2 regions of the Aquiflexum gelatinilyticum genome follow, and region 2 is predicted to be linked to the other one. Evidence: riboswitches for the same ligand, from Rfam matches in the RefSeq annotation. Region 2 holds a riboswitch; the other holds the start of a gene.

Region 1 (4,435 bases), on a different contig from region 2:
AGAATTGGTAATCACAGATACCATTCCGATGAGTCAGTCATCCACCAAAATCAGAGTCCTTTCGGTTGCGGATTTGTTTGCCAAGGCAATCCATGCTGTGACAGGAAACACCTCCATCAGTGCATTATTTATTTAGGATTACTTAATCAATTATATACAAACAAATTAAAAAATTTATGAAATCATTAGAGATTATAGGGTTTAAAAGAGCAAATCTCGAGAGTGGAGAGTTGAAGCAGATCCGTGAAGAAGGTAGTGTACCTTGCGTAGTTTACGGTCCTGCGATCAAAGAACAAATCCACTTTTATTCTCCTGCCATTCTTTTCAGAGACCTTGTTTACACACCAGATGTGCACATGGTTGACTTGAATATTGAAGGCACCAAAATGAAAGCTGTATTGAAAGATTGCCAGTTTCACCCTGTAAGTGACGTATTGTTGCATGCGGATTTCTTGGCATTCAGTCCTGATAGACCTATCAAATTTGAAATTCCTGTAGAAATCGTAGGAACTGCTCCAGGTGTTCAAAAAGGTGGTAAGTTGGAATTCAAAACAAGAAAAATCGCTGTAAAAGGATTGGCAGCAAATCTTCCGGATAAAATCAGAGTTGACGTATCAAACTTGGATCTTGGAAAATCATTCAGAGTAGGCGAAGTTAAAGCTGAAGGCTTTGATATCCTGACAAGTCCAAATGTTTCGATCATCTCTATTGGTATCCCAAGAGCGTTGAGAGGTAAAAAAGGTGAATAATTTCACTTCTTTAACCAATAAATCAAATCCTGCTTAGTCCATAAGCAGGATTTTTTATTTTTGCTTTACATTTGAAATTTGAATTGATGAAATATTTGATTGTTGGACTTGGAAATATCGGTCCTGAATATGAACTGACCCGACATAATGTTGGATTTTTGACTGTAGATAGACTGGCAGACAAGCAAGGCGTTACTTGGAAAAGTGACCGGCTTGCATTCAGTACCAATTTCAAATACAAAAGCAGACAGATTTATTTGATCAAACCTACCACTTACATGAATCTCAGCGGTAGGGCTGTGAATTATTGGATGAAAGAATTGGGTATTCCCAAAGAGAACATCATGGTCATCGTGGATGATGTCGCATTGCCTTTTGGTAAATTGAGAATGAGGGGAAAAGGATCTTCAGCCGGTCACAATGGATTGAAAAACATCGAAGAACTTACAGGTGGTCAAGAATATCCCAGATTGAGATTTGGTATTGGAGATGATTTTCCCAAGGGAAGGCAAATAGAATATGTTCTCGGCAGATGGACTCAAAAAGAAATCGACGAACTTCCGATTTTTATGGACAAAGCCATAGATATGGTGCTGAGCTTCTGCACGGTCGGAATCAATATGACGATGACACAATTTAATGATTAAATGAAGATTTGAGATTTGAGATAAGAGATGTGAGACATGAGACACAAACCCCAAATCCTAACCGAATCCAATGTCCATTAATATCCACTATCTATAAATATCCATTATTACCCTATTCACAATTTATTTCAACCTTATTTCTATCATTTTTCTATAGTATTTCAACCTTATTTCCAGCGTATTTCAACCTTATTTCAATACTATTTACCTTCAATGAAAAAGTATTATGGAATAATCTTTTGAAATCAACTTTTTCGAAACTTAATTTGTGAACACTTCAGGCAACTGATTTATAAAGAAGAGGCAAGAGAACAGGCTCGCTGACCCTCTGGCAACCACCCCGACACTTCGGGAAAGGTGCCAATACCTGCCCGAACTAAAGGGAACTATAAATTAGACATTATGCGATTTTATTTTCATTTATTGGGTGTTTTCAAGTTTGATAAGTACGATGTACGAAGTACGATGTACGAAGCACGAAGTACGAAGAATGATGAAGCGCATATTTCTAATTTTTCATCTATCTTAAATAATCTGTTTCCTTGCCATAAATTTATATTGGCACTGATTTTTTTTTTCTACCAAATTCCAATCACGCATTTCCTTATTTCAATACACTTCTAACCTATTAACCAATAGCTAAATACCATTTCTATGTCCCGTTTTGAAACAGATGCCATCCGCATCAATGCAAGCAAATCAAGCCAAAGAGAGCATTCCTCGCCGATTTACCTGACTTCAAGTTTTACTTTTGATTCAGCAGAGGAAGCAAGGCAGATGTTTGCAGAAGAAATTGAAGGAAATATTTATTCAAGGTATTCGAATCCCAATTCCTCTGATCTGATCCAAAAAGTATGTGCAGCAGAAGGAACAGAATCCGGAATTGCGACCTCGTCCGGAATGGCGGCCATGTTTGGAAGTATTGCATCCCTTTTGCAGCAAGGAGACCATATATTGGCTTCTCGCTCTCTTTTCGGTTCTACTCATCAGTTGCTTACGCGCATATTTCCAAAATGGGGAATTACTTCTACTTACGGAGATATTTCGGATTTTCACCATTGGGACAAACTGGTGCAGCCCAACACCAAAATGCTGTTCATCGAGACACCTTCCAATCCGGGATTAGAAATCATTGACCTGGAGTGGGCAGGAAAATTTGCGGCTGCGCACAACCTGATCTTAGTAGTGGACAATTGCTTTGCCACACCTTACCTCCAGCAACCTGCAAAATGGGGAGCGCATATCGTCACGCATTCTGCCACCAAGTACATCGACGGTCAAGGTCGTGTTTTGGGAGGATTGATTTTAGGAAAAAAAGAACTGATCAAAGAAGTGGAATTTTTCACAAGACATACTGGCCCATCGATCTCCCCTTTCAATGCCTGGATTTTGTCAAAAAGCATGGAAACATTGGCTGTCAGAATGGACAGGCATTGCGAAAATGCTTTGAAAGTGGCCTCCTATTTTGAGGGGAATACAGAAATTGACTTTGTCAAATATCCTTTCCTTCCCTCCCATCCCCAATATGATCTTGCCAAAAAACAAATGAAACAAGGAGGAGGCATCATCACCCTGACCTTGAAAGGAGGATTGGCAAGGGCACAAAAATTCATAGATTCCCTTCAGATGGTATCCATCACTCCAAACCTCGGAGACAGCCGCAGCATCATCACCCATCCTGCATCTACCACGCATAGCAAACTCTCGGTGGAGGAAAGGGCTAAAGTCGGGATATCGGACGGATTGGTAAGACTTTCAGTCGGTTTGGAACATTATGAAGATATTATTCAGGATGTAGAAAGGGCATTGGTGAAATCTAAGTAATTTTCTTTGTAGCGTTTTGCCACTATTCTCCGTTTAGTCAATCAAATGCTCAAACTATGAAAAAACTTCTCTTTCCCCTCTTTTCATTTGGTGCACTATTTTTTGCCTGTGTGCCTTCCGAAGAAATAAAACCAGTAGAAGCAAATTTGAGAACATTGGCCACATATGAGAAAGAACTGGCCAATTCAAGTACAAAATTCGCGCTTGATCTTTTTGCACAGTTGAATGACCCTGAAGAGGCCAATCAGTTTTATAGTCCTTATAGCATTCATCAGGCACTTTCTATGACCATGAACGGAAACGAGAGTGAAGTTCTTCAAGAATTTATAGATCTTCTGCGGTATGAAGGGATGAGTATAAATGATGCCAATCGAGGCTCCAAAGAATTGACCGAGTTTTTGCTCCAAGTTGATCCGAAAGTTAAATTGGCCATTGCCAATGCCATTTGGTACAAGCAGGAGTATCAAGTACAAGTGCCTTTCAAAAATACCGCTAGGGAATACTACAATGCTGAAATCGCAGGACTTGACATGCTCAATCCCAATTCAGTCAACATCATCAACAACTGGATAGCCCAAAAGACCAACAACCTGATACAAGATATGCTGGATGAAATCCCCACCGATGCAGTCATGTACCTGGTCAATGCTATTTACTACAAAGCTGATTGGAAGTATCAATTTGTAGCCTCCAAAACTAAAAAGGAGCCCTTTTATTCCAACCCAGAGAAAACTATTCAGGTAGATATGATGGACTTGGATAAACCATCCGCATTTAGAAGTTATTTTGGAGATGGATACCACTACTTTGAAATACCCTATTCCACAGGCCAATATTCCATGGCAATTCTGTACAATCCGCAAGGAGATCTTGATCAGGTAAGCCCATATTTAAACCTTGGTAACATTGAAATGTGGCGAGAGAATGCCCAAGAAAGAAATTTCATTCTAAAAATGCCAAAATTCAAGATGAAGTACAAAATGGCAAACATGAAAGATGACCTCAAGGAAATGGGATTGGTCAAGCCTTTCTCTTTCCATCCCGATAACTTCACTAAATTGTTTTCTAATCCCACTGATGATCTGAAAATCTCAAGGGTCATTCACGATGCAATGATTGAAGTGGATGAAAAAGGCAGCGAGGCGGCAGCAGCTACCATTGTGGAAGTCATAGAAAAAACTTCAGCCGGACCTTCCTTACCTTCAGTAGTTACTT
Region 2 (4,435 bases):
CTCCTCGTTGATGGATTCCCCTGCTATCGGAACCGACTTGGAAGCGTCAGTCACATGGATGACAGTCCCGCTGTAGACCGGATCAATTTTTACTGCGGTGTGGATTCTTGAAGTCGTAGCTCCACCGATTAGCAGTGGTATCTGCATTCCCTGACGCTCCATTTCGGAAGCGACGTAGACCATTTCGTCAAGGGAAGGTGTAATCAGACCGCTCAATCCGATAATATCCACTTTGTTTTTGATGGCTTCATCGATTATTTTTTGGGCGTCTACCATCACGCCAAGGTCGATGATCTGATAACTGTTGCAAGCCAAAACCACCCCTACAATGTTTTTTCCGATATCGTGGACGTCCCCTTTGACAGTAGCCAAGAGGATTTTTTTGATGCTGCTTTGCTCGGCATTGTAATCCAAATCCCCGATTTTGGGCATAAATGGCTCCAAATAAGCAACGGCTTTTTTCATCACCCTCGCAGATTTCACTACTTGGGGAAGGAACATTTTGCCCTCACCAAATAAATCTCCGACCACATTCATCCCGTCCATCAGAGGCCCTTCGATGACTTTGAGTGGGTTTTGGTATTTCAACCTAGCCTCTTCCGTATCTTCAATGACAAAGTCAATAATACCTTTGACCAATGCATGCTCTATTCTTTTTTCAACAGGAAGTTCCCTCCAGGCTTCGTTGATAACTTCTTTCTTTCCGGAAGCTTTTACAGTTTCTGCAAAAGAAAGCAATTGCTCGGTAGCATCTTCAGACCTATCAAAAAGGACATCTTCGACTCTTTGAAGCAAATCTTTTGGAATATCGTCATAGATCTCAAGCATGGTTGGATTCACAATTCCCATATCCATCCCGTGACGAATGGCGTGGTAGAGGAAAGCGGCGTGCATGGCTTCCCTCACAGGATCATTGCCTCTGAAAGAAAAACTCACATTGCTTACACCGCCACTGACTTTGGCTCCCGGAAGATTTTGTTTGATCCATTGGGTAGCATGAAAAAAGTCAAGGGCGTTTTTCCGATGCTCGTCCATTCCGGTTGCAACAGGAAAGATATTCGGATCAAAAATGATGTCCTGAGGGTTGAATCTGACAATATTGACCAAAATATCATAGCTCCTCTTGCAAATATCTATCCGGCGCTGATAAGTATCGGCCTGACCTTTTTCATCAAAAGCCATGACCACCACCGCCGCACCAAATTTTTTGATGGTCTTTGCCTGATTGATAAATTCGGTTTCGCCATTCTTTAAACTGATCGAATTGACAATTCCTTTTCCTTGAATGCATTTGAGTCCGGCAAGGATTATTTCCCAACGTGAACTGTCGATCATGATCGGAATCCTGCTGATTTCCGGTTCGGAAGCAATGAGGTTAAGAAACTTTTTCATAGCCACCACACCGTCAAGCATGCCTTCATCCATGCAGACGTCCAATACCTGTGCGCCGCCTCTGACTTGATCCAATGCAATTCCAAGCGCTTCATCGTATTGGCCATTGAGAATCAGTCTGGCAAATTTCTTTGACCCGGTGATATTTGTTCTTTCACCGACATTGACAAAATTGATTTCAGGAGTGAAAACCAACGGTTCCAGACCTGACAATTTCATGGCATTATATTTTTGAATTTTACTCATTTTCTGCTGTGACAATTTCAACCTTACGTGGGGCGTATTTTTCAGCCGCTTTGGCTATGGCAGCAATATGTTCGGGTGTCGTTCCGCAACAACCTCCCAAAATATTGACGTACCCTTCTTTCAAAAACTCCTCGATCTGCCCTGCCATTTCATTTGCTCCCTGATCGTATTGGCCAAATTCATTTGGCAAGCCGGCATTGGGATAGGCCGAAACCAGAAATGGTGCATTGTCTGCCATTACTTTGAGGTATGGTCTGAGCTCTTTGGCTCCAAGTGCACAATTCAATCCTACACTGAAAAGCGGTACATGGGAAACTGAAATCAGAAATGCTTCCGTCGTCTGTCCTGAAAGTGTCCTGCCTGAAGCATCAGTGATGGTTCCTGAGATCATGATGGGAATGCCACCTTCTTCAGGATTCAATGGGATACTTCTTTCCTCAAATACTTCCTGAATAGCAAAAAGTGCCGCTTTTGCATTGAGCGTATCAAAAATCGTCTCTACCAAAAGGATGTCAGATCCACCATCAAGCAATCCCCTAACCTGTTCTTTGTAAGCTTCAGACAATTGGTCAAACGTGATTGCCCGGTATCCGGGATCATTGACATCTGGAGAAAGGGATGCTGTTTTATTGGTCGGCCCAAGGGCACCTGCCACGAAACGTGGTTTGTCAGGATTTTTTGCGGTGAATTCATCAGCCACTTCGCGGGCAATTTTTGCGGATTGGAAATTGATCTCATAGGCCAAGTGCTGCAAAGCATAATCCTCCTGTGCAATGGATGTTCCACTAAAAGTATTGGTTTCAATGATATCGGCCCCAACTTCAAGGTAGGCTGCATGAATGGATTTGATGACATCCGGTCTCGAAAGTGAGAGCAGGTCATTGTTACCCTTCAATGGTTTGGGGTGATTTGCAAGTTCTGGTGTTCTAAAATCCTCCTCATTCAGCTTAAAACGCTGAATCATCGTGCCCATGGCACCATCAAGGATGAGAATTTTTTTCTTGGCTAAGGAGAGTAATAACGCGGTTCTGTTCATGTATGATAAATTTCAAAAACTTATACGAGCAAGAACCGGAAAAAAGAATTCATTCTTCCGCTCATCTTCTTCCGGCTTTTCCGGAATAGGAATTAGCACCTTGTAAGTCAGGTTGCCAAGACGTCATAGGGCCTTTCCCTCAGTCTTTCTCGATAAGCAATCCAAATTTAAATCCAATAATTGAATTTTGCTGTTTTTTATAGAGATTCTTTAATGAAATAGGTATATATTTCTCATATCTGCTAAATCAAACACTTCCTTTAAAAGGAAATTTAACCGACAACAAACAAACTCCTTATGGACTTAAAAGCCCAAACCTTCAGATGGCTATCTTTCGCTTTATCAACCCTGATATTGCTGATTACATTTTCCTGTAGTTCCACAGAAAATCAAAATCAACAATTACCCAAAAATCAGGAGGTCTGGGATGCAGAGCAAAAACTCAAAGATTTGGGAATTGTTCTTCCTGAGGCAAGTGCTCCTGTAGCCAATTATGTCAATGCGGTTAGAAGCGGTAACCTTCTTTTTCTTGCCGGAAAAGGTCCTGGACTTCCTGACGGAACATTTATAACAGGAAAGGTGGGGCAAGACCTTACGATTGAAGAGGGAAAAGAAGCAGCGAGGATGGTTGCAATCAACCAATTGGCAGTCCTAAAAGCTGAATTGGGAGATTTGAATAAAGTCAAAAGAGTGGTTAAGGTTTTGGGCATGGTCAATTGTGGACCTGATTTTACCCAACAGCCTCAGGTCATCAATGGCTTCTCTGACTTGATGGTAGAGGTCTTTGGCGAAAAAGGAAAACATGCAAGGTCTGCTGTTGGTATGAATGCACTGCCAATGGATATATCTGTGGAAGTAGAACTGATCGTAGAGATTGACGACAATTAATGTTTGATACCAACGCTTACCTGAAAATAAGGATTTGAAATGTAATCAGACATTGGCAAATCGAGTAGTTTGTAATTGGCCAAAGGGATTTCATAGCCACCATTGATTCCAAACATGATTTTGGAGGAGTGGTTTGGTGACAATGGGATCCCGTAAGCTACAAAAACCTCAGGCTTGGCCATCAAGCCACCTTTTCTCAAAAACGCATCATGAATGGGCTCTTCAAATAATCTTGGAAAATCAGGTTTTTCATTACTGATGAGACTATATCGGATATTTCCATATCCTAATCCGCCTGTTCCGCCAAGTTCAAGATTTCTTCTTTCAAAGAATTTCAGTCCCACGTTTCCATAAACTCTTAAACTGTTTAAAGTATGGCTTTTTGATTCATCTGCTTCTCCCGAAAGCCCAAGATTATAAAAATCGATTCCATAAAGGAAACCTTTACTTTCTCCTAATACTTTTAGACCGATATTATTTGGTCTTCCCTTAAATGGCGTAAGACCTTTTTCTTGAAGAATAGCATTGAAGCGATCTGGTTTGGTAAAATGGAATCCATAGAGCAAATGGGCTCCAATGGCAGCATCTTTGTAGAAAAAATTGTGATCCGGTATAGTCAATCCTGCCCCCAATCTCAGAAATGCCCCACTTTGTGCACTATTAAACCTGATTCCATTTAATTTCCAAGAATCCTCAAAAGGGCTAAAAGAATATCCAAACCTCGCCAAGAGCTCAATAGCTTCACCTCTGCCCGGAATGGGAAAATCATAACTCATTTGAAACCCAATTTCGGTCAGAAATCCGGTCATATTCAAAGTCCCTTGGTGAAGGTTTCCGTCTCTCAGAATAAAGCCATGCTCAGGATTTTCGAAA

The links. Region 2 has a riboswitch for S-adenosylmethionine ahead of NK987_RS08420 (homocysteine S-methyltransferase family protein). Riboswitches for the same ligand answer to the same signal wherever they lie in the genome.
Region 1: linked by a shared signal. The riboswitch ahead of NK987_RS13355 (trans-sulfuration enzyme family protein) and the one ahead of NK987_RS08420 (homocysteine S-methyltransferase family protein) in region 2 are both predicted to bind S-adenosylmethionine.

The regions. Positions count from the first base shown of each region.
Region 1 is NZ_JANAEZ010000005.1:328,954-333,388, reverse strand. Features, by position in the region: gene NK987_RS13370 (ribose-phosphate pyrophosphokinase) at 1-136, shown strand, start outside; gene NK987_RS13365 (50S ribosomal protein L25/general stress protein Ctc) at 177-749, shown strand; gene pth (aminoacyl-tRNA hydrolase) at 836-1,396, shown strand; SAM riboswitch class I at 1,684-1,791, shown strand; gene NK987_RS13355 (trans-sulfuration enzyme family protein) at 2,051-3,220, shown strand; gene NK987_RS13350 (serpin family protein) at 3,277-4,435, shown strand, end outside.
Region 2 is NZ_JANAEZ010000003.1:116,083-120,517, reverse strand. Features, by position in the region: gene metH (methionine synthase) at 1-1,638, opposite strand, end outside; gene NK987_RS08420 (homocysteine S-methyltransferase family protein) at 1,631-2,674, opposite strand; SAM riboswitch class I at 2,733-2,833, opposite strand; gene NK987_RS08415 (RidA family protein) at 2,972-3,562, shown strand; gene NK987_RS08410 (hypothetical protein) at 3,559-4,435, opposite strand, start outside.